2 regions of the Streptomyces sp. NBC_01260 genome follow, and region 1 is predicted to be linked to the other one. Evidence: riboswitches for the same ligand, from Rfam matches in the RefSeq annotation. Region 1 holds a riboswitch; the other holds the start of a gene.
What was found. Region 1 has a riboswitch for S-adenosylmethionine ahead of OG322_RS28360 (aminotransferase class V-fold PLP-dependent enzyme). Riboswitches for the same ligand answer to the same signal wherever they lie in the genome.
Positions count from the first base shown of each region.

Region 2: linked by a shared signal. The riboswitch ahead of thrC (threonine synthase) and the one ahead of OG322_RS28360 (aminotransferase class V-fold PLP-dependent enzyme) in region 1 are both predicted to bind S-adenosylmethionine.

Region 1 is NZ_CP108464.1:6,359,129-6,363,279, reverse strand. Features, by position in the region: gene OG322_RS28370 (rhomboid family intramembrane serine protease) at 1-263, shown strand, start outside; gene OG322_RS28365 (Lrp/AsnC family transcriptional regulator) at 260-541, shown strand; gene OG322_RS28360 (aminotransferase class V-fold PLP-dependent enzyme) at 604-2,019, opposite strand; SAM riboswitch class IV at 2,192-2,309, opposite strand; gene trpD (anthranilate phosphoribosyltransferase) at 2,393-3,457, opposite strand; gene qcrB (cytochrome bc1 complex cytochrome b subunit) at 3,584-4,151, opposite strand, start outside.
Region 2 is NZ_CP108464.1:3,625,604-3,629,754, forward strand. Features, by position in the region: gene OG322_RS15950 (cold-shock protein) at 223-429, opposite strand; gene OG322_RS15955 (MoaD/ThiS family protein) at 862-1,140, opposite strand; gene thrC (threonine synthase) at 1,221-2,513, opposite strand; SAM riboswitch class I at 2,531-2,657, opposite strand; gene OG322_RS15965 (glucosyl-3-phosphoglycerate synthase) at 2,811-3,761, shown strand; gene OG322_RS15970 (alpha,alpha-trehalose-phosphate synthase (UDP-forming)) at 3,819-4,151, shown strand, end outside.

The DNA of each region.
Region 1 (4,151 bases):
ACCTCTTCCCCAGGGCCCGGGTCACCAGCGTGTTCCCGTTCCTGCTCTTCCTGCCGCTGCGCTTCCCCGCCTGGATCGTGCTGATCTTCTGGTTCGTGCTGCAGTGGCTGGCCGCCAAGGGCGCCGGCAGCGGCCCCGGCGTGGCCTATCTCGCTCATGTGGTCGGCTTCGCCATCGGCTTCCTCTACGCCTGGGGGCGCTACCGGCGTGGCGCTAGAGTGAGATCTCCAGCCACGGCCACCGAGGGAGAAAGCCAGCCGTGATCACCGCGATCGTGCTCATCAAGACCAGTGTGGACCGGATTCCCGAGATCGCCGAGGCCGTCGCAGCGCTGGACAGCGTCAGCGAGGTCTTCTCGGTCACCGGTACGTACGACCTGATCGCCATGGTCCGGGTGGCCAAGCACGACGATCTGGCCGACGTCATCCCCGGCCGGATCAGCAAGATCCCCGGCGTCGAGGGGACCGACACCCACGTGGCGTTCCGTACGTACTCGCAGCACGACCTGGAGGCGGCCTTCGCCATCGGCCTGGACGCATAGGTACATACGTTCGGCCGGGTACGGACAGCTGTCCGTACCCGGCCGAACGCGTTCTGCGCCCCTCAGACCTGGGCGGTACCCCGGTCCGGGACGCAACGGCCGCCCTCGGTGCGGTACTTCCACTGGGCGCCCTCGCTCACCAGCTCCTTGACCGCCCGCACGAAGCGCTCGATGTGCTCGTCCGGCGTGCCGGCACCGAAGCTGACCCGGATCGCGTTGAGCGACCTCTCCCCCGGATCGGCCTCAGGCGCACCGCACTCGCCGACGTCCTGCGGGTCGCTGCCGAGCAGGGTGCGCACCAGCGGGTGGGCGCAGAACAGTCCGTCGCGCACCCCGATGCCGTACTCCGCGGAGAGCGCCGCGGCGAAGTGCGAGCTGTTCCAGCCCTCCACCACGAAGGAGATGACGCCGACCCGCGGGGCGTCGTCGCCGAACAACGAGAGCACCTTGACCGCGGGGACCTCGGCGAGTCCGGCACGGACCGCGGTGACGAGCTGCTGCTCCCGGGCGACCAGGCCCTCGAATCCGGCCTCGGTGAGCGCCTTGCAGGCGGAGGCGATGGAGTAGACGCCGATGACGTTGGGGGAACCTGCCTCGTGGCGGGCGGCGGTGGTGTGCCACTCGACGTCCACCCCGCCGCCGGCCCGCCGGGCCACCTTGCGGGAGGCGCCGCCGCCGGCCAGGTAGGGGTCGGCGTCGCGCAGCCAGTCGGAGCGGCCGGCCAGGACGCCCGAGCCGAACGGCGCGTACAGCTTGTGTCCGGAGAAGGCGACCCAGTCGACGTCCAGCTCGGCGATGTCGACGGGGTGGTGCGGGGCCAGCTGCGCGGCGTCCAGCACGATCCGCGCGCCGTGAGCGTGCGCGGCGGCGGCGAGCTCCTTGACCGGCCACAGCTCACCGGTGACATTGGAGGCGCCGGTGACGCAGACCAGCGCGGGACCAGTGGGGCCTCCCCTGCTCGAACGAAGCTGAGAGCTCGGGGAAGGATCGCGGTCGGCGAGTGCCCGCTCCAGCGCGGCGACGGCCTGGGCGGGGGTGCGCGGGGCGTTCAGGTAGGTCACGCGGGCGTCGCGCCAGGGCAGCAGCGACGCGTGGTGCTCGGTCTCGAAGACGAAGACCTGGCAGTCGGCGGGAACCGCCGCGGCCAGCAGGTTGAGCGAGTCGGTGGTCGACCGGGTGAAGACCACCTGATCGTCGGCGCGGCAGCCGAGGAACTCCGCGACGGTGACCCGGCTGCTCTCGAAGAGGTCCGTGGAGAGCTGCGAGAGGTATCCGGCGCCGCGGTGGACGCTGCCGTAGTACGGCGCGTACGCGGCGACGTCGTCCCACACCCGCTGCAGGGCCGGGGCGCTGGCGGCGTAGTCCAGCGCGGCGTACGTGACCTCACCGCCGGTCACCAGCGGAACCGTCACATCCTTCCCCAGAACGGGCAACGGGGCACAAATGGACTGGTCGGCGGCAGCGGTGAAGACAGACATGACGAACTCCCGTAACAGGCAGGCGAATTCCGCGTGCCCGCGGATACGCGGCAGCACGGAAGGAAGAAGAAGGGTGTGCGGAGGAGGGCCGAAAAGCCCTATCGCATTCGCTTGCTCACAGAGGCTCCCTGAGGACCAGGACCCCACGGGTGGACGTCTCACGACGTCGAGGGGTCCGCGCTTGCCGCAGACCTCGCTGCCTACGGCCTGGTCTTCACCCGGGGCACCCCGCCACGGACGGAGGGTTGCCGGACAGCGGGCCGGGGCCGTAGTCGCTGTCACTCATGACCTGCCCAGCATCTTGCCATACGTGGGTGAACGCGCAAGGCGCAGTCCAGATCATGGACTGCGCCCTGCTTCACATTCCCTGCGCTCAGGCGTTGCTGGCCCTGACCCATCTCTCCAGCGCCCGCCCGGCGGACCCGGAGTCGATGGACTCGGCGGCCTTCGCGATACCGGCGGCGAGCTGCTCGGTAAGCGTGCCCTCCCCCTGGTCCAGCGCGACCAGGGCCGCCGCCGCGTTGAGCAGGACGGCCTCCCGTACGGGACCGGTCTCGCCGGCCAGCAGCCGGCGGGCCACATCGGCGTTGTACGAGGCGTCGGCGCCGCGCAGCGCTTCCACCGGTACCAGCTCCAGGCCGACGTCGCGCGGGTCGAAGGCCTGCTCGCGCACGACGCCGTCCCGGGCCACCCAGACCCTGGAGGTCGCGGTGGTGGTCAGCTCGTCCAGGCCGTCGTCGCCGCGGAAGACCAGCGCGGAGTTGCCGCGTTCGGCGAGCACGCCCGCGACGATGGGTGCCATCCGCAGGTCGGCGACCCCGATGGCCTGGGAGCGCACCTGGGCCGGATTGGTGAGCGGACCGAGAATGTTGAAGGTGGTCGGGGCGCCCAGCTCCGCCCGGGCCTTCGCCGCGTACCGCAGGGCGGGGTGGAACTTCACCGCGAAGCAGAAGGTGATGCCCGCCTCCTCGGCCACCTCGACGACGCGCTGCGGGGGCAGATCCAGATTGACGCCGAGCTTGCCCAGTACGTCGGAGGAGCCGCTGGCCGAGGAGGAGGCGCGGTTGCCGTGCTTGACGACCTTGGCCCCGGCCCCCGCCACGACGATCGCGGACATGGTGGAGATGTTGACCGTCTTGGCCATGTCGCCACCGGTGCCGACGATGTCGACCGTACGGCCGGGCACGTGAATCGTGGTGGCGTGCTCGTACATCGCACGGACCAGACCGGTGACCTCCGTGACGGTCTCGCCCTTGGCGCGCAGGGCCACCGCGAAGCCGGCGATCTGCACGTCGGTCGCCTCACCGCTCATGATGCGGTCCATCGCCCACGCGGTGTCGTCGGCGCTCAGGTCCTCGCCGCGCAGCAGCGGGGTCAGCACGCCGGGCCAGGTACGAGCCGCCACGCTGTCGCCGCCGACCGGGGTCACAACGTTCATGGTCCGCTCCTGGGGTCCACAGCCGATAAAGGGATGTGACCACCCTATCGAGCGCGGGGGACAGCGAAGAGCCCCGTCCATCGTATGGATGGGCGGGGCTCCTGCTGTGGCGATCAGTTCAGGTGATCAGTGGTGGCCGTGGCCGCTGTTGATCTCCTTGTACTCCTCGGCAGAGGGCTTGGCGATCTGGTTGTCCTCGCCGTACAGGCTCTGGCTGAGCCTGGCCCGCACCTTGTGGACCAGGGACACCTTGCGCTCGACACCGTTCTCGTCGACCGTCGGGCCGATCTCGAGCGGCTTGTACTGCTCGTGCGCGGTGAGCGTGTGCAGCGCCGCGGGTGAGAGCGGCTCGTGGACCTCGACGAACTCACCGTGCGGCAGGCGCTTGATGAGCCCGGACTCGCGCCCGTGCAGCACCTTCTCCTTGTCCCGGCGCTGAAGGCCGAGGCAGATCCGCCGGGTGGCGATGAACGCGATGACCGGGCCCACGAAGATGAAGATCCGGACGAACCACGAGATGGCGTTCAGCGACAGGTGGAAGTGCGTGGCCCACAGGTCGTTGCCGCCGCCGATGAAGACGATGATGTACTCGGTGATCCAGGCCACGCCGAAGGCCGTACGGGTGGGAGCGTTGCGCGGGCGGTCCAGAATGTGGTGCTCGCGCTTGTCCCCGGTGATCCAGGACTCGATGAAC
Region 2 (4,151 bases), 2.7 Mb from region 1:
CGGAGAGTGCTAAGCCCAATGATTAGCACTCGACCCCGTCGAGTGCAAGCGCCGAAGGCTCCTTGAGGGGTGGCGGTCGGGCGACGGGCGGGCGCAAGCGCCCCCTCCGGAGTGCGGACAACCGGACAGGGGGCCGAGGGGGCCCGGACGCGCGGAGGGCCCGTACCCCAGGGGTACGGGCCCTCCGTGCGTGAGTAGTGTCGTTGGCCGACCGTGCCGAGCTCAGCCGACAGCGAGCTTGACCATGTCCGCCTGCGGCCCCTTCTGGCCCTGCGAGATTTCGAATTCAACTCGCTGACCCTCTTCGAGGGTGCGGTATCCGTCCATCTGGATCGCGCTGTAGTGGACGAAAACATCCGCACCACCGTCGACCGCGATGAAGCCGTACCCCTTCTCCGCGTTGAACCACTTGACGGTGCCCTGAGCCATGCCCAACTCCCCTATTACTGGCCCTTGCACAGGACCGCACTTCGCGGGCCCGGGTCAGAACCCACCCCCCGACAGGAGAGGGTGCGTGCGCCGGAACGCGTCGACCGCGGCCGAATGTATCTGCCCAACTGCCCTCTGCAACAGGTCAATCGGACGAGAATTCTGGGCAGCGCCGATCGCCCGAACATGAGTAACTCATGAGATTCCAGGGCAAGTCGGGCCAGACAAAGGCGACTTATGGCGCAAGAAGTTCAGGTACTTTGGCTGCATCTTGTCGTGGCCGGGCGCATTCTCATATGCGGGGGGCACGGGCAGCGGAGGGGACTTCCCACACTCTACCGCGCTCAACCATGCAGAATTGCCCCCTCCGCTTCTCTCGCGGAGGGGGCAATTCCGGTGACGCGGTGAAGTGGGAACGCTCGGGTCCCGGGGTCAGCAACCGCCCGCGACGGCCGGGATGATCGAGATGCCGGCGCCGTCCGGGGTGACCGCTTCCAGGCCGCCCTCGAAGCGCACGTCGTCGTCGTTGACGTACACGTTCACGAAGCGGCGGAGCTTGCCCTGGTCGTCCAGGACGCGGGCGGCGATGCCCGGGTGGTTCCGCTCCAGGGAATCGATGACCTGGGAGAGGGTCGCGCCCTCGGCCGGGACCTCGGCCTGGCCGCCCGTGTAGGTGCGGAGGATGGTGGGGATACGGACCTTGACGCTCATGGTGGGTGCCCTTCCTGGAGTCACGGGTGGCCGGAGGCTGCGGCAGCCTCTCAGCCGGTGCCGAGTCAGCTGGTGCCGAGTCAGCTGGTGCCGAGGCCGGCGGCGCGGAAGGCGTCCAGGCTCGGCCGGATCGTCGCCGTCGCCTGCGAGGTGGCGGCCACCGCGTCCAGCGTCTTGAGGCCGTCACCGGTGTTCAGGACGACGGTGGTGAGCGACGGGTCGAGCAGACCCGCCTCGATCAGCTTCTTCGTCACGCCGACCGTCACCCCGCCGGCGGTCTCGGCGAAGATGCCCTCGGTGCGCGCCAGCAGCTTGATCGCGTCGACGACCTGCTCGTCGTTGACGTCCTCGACGGCGCCGCCGGTGCGGCGGGCGATGTCCAGGACGTACGGGCCGTCGGCCGGGTTGCCGATCGCCAGGGACTTGGCGATCGTGTTCGGCTTCTGCGGCCGCACGACGTCGTGTCCGGCCTTGAAGGCGGTGGAGACCGGGGAGCAGCCCTCGGCCTGGGCACCGAAGATCTTGTACGGCTTGTCCTCGACCAGACCGAGCTTGATCAGCTCCTGGAGGCCCTTGTCGATCTTCGTGAGCTGCGAGCCGGACGCGATCGGGATGACGATCTGGTCGGGCAGCCGCCAGCCGAGCTGCTCGCAGATCTCGTACGCGAGCGTCTTGGAACCCTCGCCGTAGTACGGGCGCAGGTTGACGTTGACGAAGCCCCAGCCCTCGCCGAGCGGGTCGCCGATGAGCTCCGAGCAGAAGCGGTTGACGTCGTCGTAGTTGCCCTCGATGCCGACCAGCTCACCGCCGTACACCGCGGCCATGACGACCTTGCCCTGCTCCAGGTCGTGCGGGATGAACACGCAGGACCGCAGGCCCGCGCGGGCGGCGGCGGCGCCCACCGCACCGGCGAGGTTGCCGGTGGAGGAGCAGGAGAGCGTGGTGAAACCGAAGGCGCGGGCGGCCTCGACGGCGATCGCGACGACGCGGTCCTTGAAGGAGTGCGTCGGGTTGCCGGAGTCGTCCTTGACGTACAGGCCGCCGGTGACGCCCAGTTCACGGGCGAGGTTGTCGGCCTTGACCAGCTTGGTGAAGCCGGGGTTGATGTTGGGCTTGTCCGCGACATCGGCGGGGACCGGCAGCAGCGGCGCGTACCGCCAGATGTTGTCGGGTCCGGCCTCGATGCGCTTCTTCAGCTCGTCCGGGGAGCCGCTCGGCAGGTCGTACGCCACTTCGAGCGGCCCGAAACAGCTCGCACAGGCGAAAAGGGGTCCGAGCTCGAATCGCTCTCCGCACTCGCGGCAGGAAAGCGCCGCGGCGGGACCAAGGTCCACAGAGGATTCGGTGTTTGCTGCAACAGTCTGAACAGCCATGATGGCGAGGCCCTTTCTCCTCATCTTCCTCGTGACGCATTTCGCCACAAGACGGAATTGGCACCGTCCCCACCTGACCTCGCGGTCGGCGGGATGGTTGCCGGGACTTCAACGGGCCGTTCCCTCTGTCCCTCTGGATGAGCGCTGTGGCACTGGACCATGGATCCAGGCGTTTATCAGCGGATGGACCCCGGCATGCCACGGCCATCTGCGTTGTTCAAGACTGTAACCGAAGCACCGGACTGTTGAGATAGTCGTCCGAACCGCGAGATGGATCACATACAGGGAGTATCGACCGTGCTGGAAGAGGTCGAAGGCTGGCTGACCAGGCGTTCCTGGTCCTGTGCCGACCGCCCGCTGGAGCAGCTCCTGGCCGCCGGGGACGGCGGCCCGCACCGCGGGAGCGTGAGTGTCGTCCTGCCCGCGCTCAACGAGGCGGCGACGGTCGGGGACATCGTCCGGGTGATCCGGCGCGAGCTCATGGAGAAGGTCCGGCTGGTCGACGAACTCGTGGTGATCGACTCCGGCTCCACGGACGCCACCGCCGAGGTCGCCCGCCGGGCGGGCGCCCGGGTGATCCGCCGGGACGCGATCCTGCCCCGCATCCCGGCCGTCCCCGGCAAGGGCGAGGTGCTCTGGCGGTCGCTGCTGGTGACCGGCGGTGACATCGTCTGCTTCATCGACGCGGACCTGAAGGACTTCTCGGCCGACTTCGTCTCCGGCATCGTCGGCCCGCTGCTGACCGACCCCTCGGTGCAGTTCGTCAAGGCGATGTACGACCGCCCCCTCGGGGACACCGCAGGCCAGGGCGGCCGGGTCACCGAACTGGTGGCACGGCCGCTGCTCAATCTGCACTGGCCGCAGCTGGCCGGCTTCGTCCAGCCGCTGGGCGGCGAGTACGCCGTACGCCGCTCCCTGCTCGAACAGCTGCCGTTCCCGGTCGGTTACGGAGTGGAGCTGGGGCTGCTCGTCGACGCCCTGCACACGGTCGGCCTGGACGCGCTCGGACAGGTCGACGTCGGCGTCAGGAAGCACCGCCACCAGGACGGCCAGGCACTCGGCCGGATGGCGGCGGCCATCTACCGGACCGCTCAGCTCCGGCTCTCCCGGGGCCATCTGGTCCGCCCCTCGCTGACCCAGTTCGAGCGCGGCGAGCGCGGTTTCGTCCCGCACACCTATCCGGTGGACACCGAGGAGCGGCCGCCGATGCGCGAGATCGAGGAGTACGTCTCACGCCGCGCGGCATGACCGGAGCGCGGACGCACGCACGTTTGGACGGTTCGGGATCGGGCTAGGTTCCGCAGCATGGTCTCCGAGCACGCCCCTCAGCACGCCGCCCAGGTACTCGTCGCGTCCAACCGCGGTCCGGTCTCGTACGCGCTCCACGAGGACGGCTCGCTCGACGCGAAACGGGGCGGGGGCGGTCTCGTCTCCGGGCTGAGCGCGGTGGACGACAAGATGTGGGTCTGCGCCGCACTCGGTGACGGCGACCGCGAGGCGGTCCGCCGCGGGGTCGGGGAGCCGGGCGTACGGATGCTCGACATCGACGCGGACGTGCACGCCGACGCGTACAACGGCATCGCGAACTCGGTGCTCTGGTTCGTCCATCACCTGCTCTACCAGACCCCGGTGGAACCC